Regions from separate parts of the Lentzea sp. NPDC004789 genome, predicted to be linked through region 2. Evidence: predicted binding sites of a transcription regulator. Region 2 holds the regulator's gene; the other holds the start of a gene.
The links. Region 2 encodes HspR, which represses chaperone genes until heat shock. Its sites were predicted from a motif close to ANNTTGAGTNNNNNNNACTCAANNT; they were not measured.
Positions count from the first base shown of each region.

Region 1: the regulator HspR is predicted to act here: its motif matches at 1,503-1,527, upstream of lon (endopeptidase La).

Region 1 is NZ_JBSGBE010000004.1:449,281-451,735, reverse strand. It holds gene srmL (PheS-related mystery ligase SrmL) at 1-628, shown strand, start outside; gene ACWEIJ_RS12620 (SAM-dependent methyltransferase) at 601-1,395, opposite strand; gene lon (endopeptidase La) at 1,542-2,455, shown strand, end outside.
Region 2 is NZ_JBSGBE010000003.1:130,194-132,648, forward strand. It holds gene ACWEIJ_RS08210 (SDR family oxidoreductase) at 31-918, shown strand; gene ACWEIJ_RS08215 (hypothetical protein) at 920-1,342, opposite strand; gene ACWEIJ_RS08220 (heat shock protein transcriptional repressor HspR) at 1,339-1,767, opposite strand; gene dnaJ (molecular chaperone DnaJ) at 1,773-2,455, opposite strand, start outside.

The DNA.
Region 1 (2,455 bases), on a different contig from region 2:
GGAGCGGCTCGAAGAGCTCGTCGACACCGTCGTCACGACGTTGTTGCCCGGCAAGCGCTACCGCATGGTCGACGCGCAACACCCGTACACCACGCACGGCAAGCAGATCGACGTCGAGCACAACGGCGAGTGGGTGGAGATCGGCGAAGGCGGAAGGGCCGCGCGGCACGTGCTCAAGGACCACCCGCACGGCCTCGCGACGGGATGGGGACTGGACCGGATCCTCATGCTGCGCAAGGGCATCCCGGACATCCGGCTGCTGCGCAACCCCGACCCGCGCATCGCGGCGCAGATGCACGACCTGGCGCCCTACCGCCCGATCTCCCGGCATCCCGCCGCGATCAGGGACATCTCGATCACGGCTCACCACACCGACGACGTCGAGACCCTCGGCGACCGGATCCGCGCGCTCGTCCCGGAGGACGTGATCGAGGAGATCACGATCCTCAGCGAGACGCCCGCCGAGGAGCTGCCGGAGCACGTCCGTCGACGGCTGAACGCCGGGCCGGGGCAGAAGAACGTGCTCCTGCGCGTGGTGATGAGGGCACCGGAACGCACCCTCACCGACCACGAGACGAACGAGATCAGGGACCGCCTGCTTCAGGGCTTGCGGGCCACCGCGCCGTAGATGCCCGTGTGGTCCTCGAAGGAGTCCGGGCGCCACTCGTCCACCGTGACGACGCCCGGCTCCAGCAGCTCCAGCCCGTCGAAGAACCGGCTCACCTCGGCGTGCGTGCGGATGGCGAGCCTGTTGTCCGAGTTGCTGTAGATCTGGGCGACCTTGCGGGCCTCCTGCGACTCCTCCTCGGTGAGGCTGTCCCAGGTGGCGTGCGTGATCGCCAGGTACGAGCCGGACGGCAGGCCCGCCATGTACTCGGCCACGGCGGCGTAGGGGTCGTCGGCGTCCGGGACGAAGTGCAGCGCCGCGATGATCAGCACGCCGATCGGGCGGGAGAAGTCGAGGGTCTCGCGGGCGCCGGCCAGCACGGTGGAGGTCGCGCGGAGGTCGGCGAGGATGGCCGAGGCGTTGGGGTTGTCCGCGAGCAGGGCGTTGCTGTGCGACACGGCGACCGGCTCGTAGTCGACGTAGACCACGCGGGCGGACGGGTCGTCCTGCTGGGCGATCTCGTGGACGTTGCCCACGGTGGGGATGCCGGAGCCCAGGTCGAGGAACTGGTCGACGCCCGCGGCGACGAGGTGGCGGACGACCCTGCGCAGGAACGAACGGTTGGCCTGCGCGCTCTGGGCGATGCCGGGGAAGATCTGCTCCACCTGCTTGGCGGCGGCGCGGTCGGCTTCGAAGTTGTGCGAACCGCCCAGGTAGTAGTCGTACATCCGCGCCACGCTCGGGCGAGTGACGTCGACCGTGGAGGGGACCCACTTCAGCTCTTCCATCACGCGCGCATCCTCACCCGGTGTGCACACGAGTGTCCACCGACGTCACCCGTTGTGCGGCGCTCGCTGACAGCGAACACCCGAGGGGAACACCACCCCGCTGAAGTTGGTTGAGCGGTACAGACTCAACTTTGGAGGGTGATGTGATGGGCGAGACGTTGGCCCTGCCGGTGCTGCCGCTGGACGACGTTGTGGTGCTGCCCGGCATGGTGGTGCCGATCCGCATCTCCGGTGCGGACGCCAGCGCCGAGGCCCGCGCGGCCGTCGACGCCGCGACGACGGCCGCGAATCATCAAGTGCTGCTCGTTCCACGTCTGGACGGGAAGTACGCCTCGGTCGGCACGTTGGCCGAGATCGAGCAGGTGGGCCGCCTGCCAGGTGGCGAACGGGCCGCCGTCGTGCGCGGCACCAAGCGCGTGCGGATCGGCACGGGCACCACGGGGCCGGGCGCGGCGCTGTGGGTCGAGGCGACGGTCGCGGACGAGCCGGCGATCACCGAGCGGACCCGCGAGCTGGCCAAGGAGTACCGGGCCCTCGTCACGAACATCCTGCAGACGCGCGGTGCGTGGCAGATGGTCGACTCGGTGCAGCAGATCAAGGACCCGTCGGCGCTGGCCGACCTCGCGGGCTACGCCTCGTACCTCGACGAGAAGCAGAAGATCTGGCTGCTGGAGACGAGCGACGTCACCACGCGGCTGGAGCGGCTGCTGGAGTGGGGCAAGGCGCACCTGACCGAGCTGGACGTCAACGAGACGATCGCGAAGGACGTCAAGGAAGGCGTCGAGAAGCAGCAGCGGGAGTTCCTGCTGCGCCAGCAGATGGCCGCGATCCGCAAGGAGCTCGCCGAGCTCGACGGCAAGCCGGCGACCGAGCAGGAGGACTACCGGGCGCGCGTCGAGGCGGCGAACCTGCCGGAGAAGGTCGAGAAGGCCGCGCTGGCCGAGGTCGACAAGCTGGAGCGCACCTCCGAGCAGTCGCCTGAGGTCGGCTGGATCCGGACGTGGCTCGACACCGTCCTGGAGATGCCGTGGAACGAGCGGACCGAGGACGCCTACGACAT
Region 2 (2,455 bases):
CAAGTCCCATCACTTGAGGATGTGCAGATCATGAAGGTCTTCGTCACCGGTGCCAGCGGACATGTCGGCTCGGCCGTCGTACCGGAACTGCTGCGAGCCGGTCACCAGGTCGTCGGACTGGCCCGCTCGGACGCCTCGGCGGCCAGGCTCGAAGCCCAGGGCGCGACCGTCCAGCGCGGCGATCTCGACGACCTCGACGGGTTGCGCAAGGGCGCGGCCGAGGCCGACGCGGTGATCCACCTGGCGTTCAAGCACGAGGAGATGTTCGCGGGCGACTACGCCGGTGCGTCCGCCGCCGACCTCGCGGTCGTCCGCGCGTTCATCGAGGAGCTGTCCGGCACCGGCAAGCCGCTGATCGGCACGGGCGGCACGCTGTCGTACTCGGGCCTCGGCCGCACCGCCACCGAGGAGGAGCGCGCCCCGGACGACCACAGCCGCGGCACGGCCCGCAACCTGATCATCGACGCCGAGGGCCTGCGCGGCGCGGTCGCCGTGCTGCCGCCGACCGTCCACAGTGAACTCGACACGGCGGGCTTCATCCCGCTGCTGGTGCGAATCGCCCGCACCACGGGCGTTTCCGGCTACCCGGGCGATGGCACGAACCGCTGGTCCGCCGCGCACACGCTGGACGTGGCGCGGCTCTACCGGCTGGCGGTGGAGAAGGCTCCTGCGGGCTCGGTCCTGCACGCGGTCGCGGAGGAAGCCGTGTCGCTGAAGGAGATCGCCGAGGCCATCGGGCGGAAGTTGAACGTGCCGGTGCGGAGTGTTCCGGACGAGCACTTCGGTCCGCTCGCGAACATGGTCACGCGTGACGCACCGACGTCCGGTGCTCGCACGAAGGCGTTGCTGGGCTGGGAACCGAAGGAACCCGGCCTCCTCGCCGATCTGGAAGCCGGGTTCTACTTCGAAGAGCGCTGAGTCAGCGCATTCCTCGCCCGCGCAACCACTCCGCAAGGCTCTTGCCGGGAGCGTTGTCGCCGGTGCACTCCTCGACGAGGGCTTCGAGCGCAACCGGCGTGGCGTCGTAGTACGCCTCGATCGCCTGCCGTTCGCGCGAATCGCCGTTCTCGTGCGCGGTGTTCGCGATGCGCAGCCAGTAGAAGTCCGCGTCGAGCTCACCGGCCGCGATCAGGTCCAGCACGCGCGGGAGCAGGTAGCGCGCGAAGTTCTCGTCGCCGATCGTGCCGGAACGCAGCCAGTACTTCTCGACCTGTTCGGAGGTCAGCTCACGCAGCGGCACGGTCGTGAACGGCGCCACGTCCTCCGGATTCACGCAGTGGTCGCAGTGGTCGACCACTCGGGGACGAGGCGCCGAGAAGACCTCGTAAAGGCGCTCGATCACTTGCGAGGTTTGGGCTTCCACACGACGAGCGCGGTCTCCTGCCGGATCGGCACGAGGTCTCGCCGATAGGACGCGTGCACGGCGGCGGCCGTGGAGTCGGCTGCCGCCAACGCCTGCGCGAGCTCCTGCTGGAGTTCGGTGATCCGCGACCGCAGTGCGTCGACCTGGTTCTCCAGCTCGATGATCCGCTTGATCCCGGCCAGGTTCACGCCCTCCTCCTGGGAGAGCCGCTGAACCTCGCGCAGCAGCACGATGTCCCGCATCGAGTAGCGGCGGCCGCCACCCGAGGTGCGGCCCGGCGACACCAGACCCATCCGGTCGTAGGACCGCAGCGTCTGGGCGTGCAGACCGGAGAGCTGCGCCGCCACCGAGATCACGAAGAACGGCGTGTCCTCGTCAGTCCCGGGAGGGAACGGAAAACCCACCGAACTCACCGCCCTTCAAGGAGTGCGTTCAGCTCACCACGGGGGTCGTGGTCCTTCGTCACGTCGGCGTACGCCTCAAGGGCCTTGCGAGCTTCAGCCGACAGGTTGTTCGGCACCGCGACCTCCAGGGTGATGAGGAGATCGCCCGCGGTGCCGTCCCGCTTGGTGATCCCCTTGCCCCGAGCCCGCAGCACGCGCCCGGAGGCGGTACCGGCAGGCACCTTCAAGGTCACCTTGCCGTCCAGCGTGGGCACGGTCAACGTGGTGCCGAGCGCGAGCTCGGAGAACGTCATGGGCGCGGTCAGCGTCAGGTCGTTGCCCTGACGGCCGAACACGCTGTGCGGGTTGACGTGCACGCGCACGAACAGGTCGCCGGACGGTCCGCCGTTGCGGCCCGGTTCCCCTTGTCCGGCAAGGCGGATCCGCTGGCCGTCGTCGACGCCGGACGGGATCCGCACGGTCAGCGTGCGGGTGCGGGTGCTGACGCCGTCGCCACCGCACTCGGGGCACGGGTCGTCGATGATCCGGCCGGTCCCGCGGCAGTCGCGGCACGGCTCGCTGAACGCGAACGCGCCCTGCGAGCGGGTGACCAGGCCCGAACCGGAACAGGTCGCGCAGGTGTGCGGCGTGGTCCCCGGCTTGGCACCGGAACCGCCGCACGTCGTGCAGGCGGCGGGGGACGACAGGC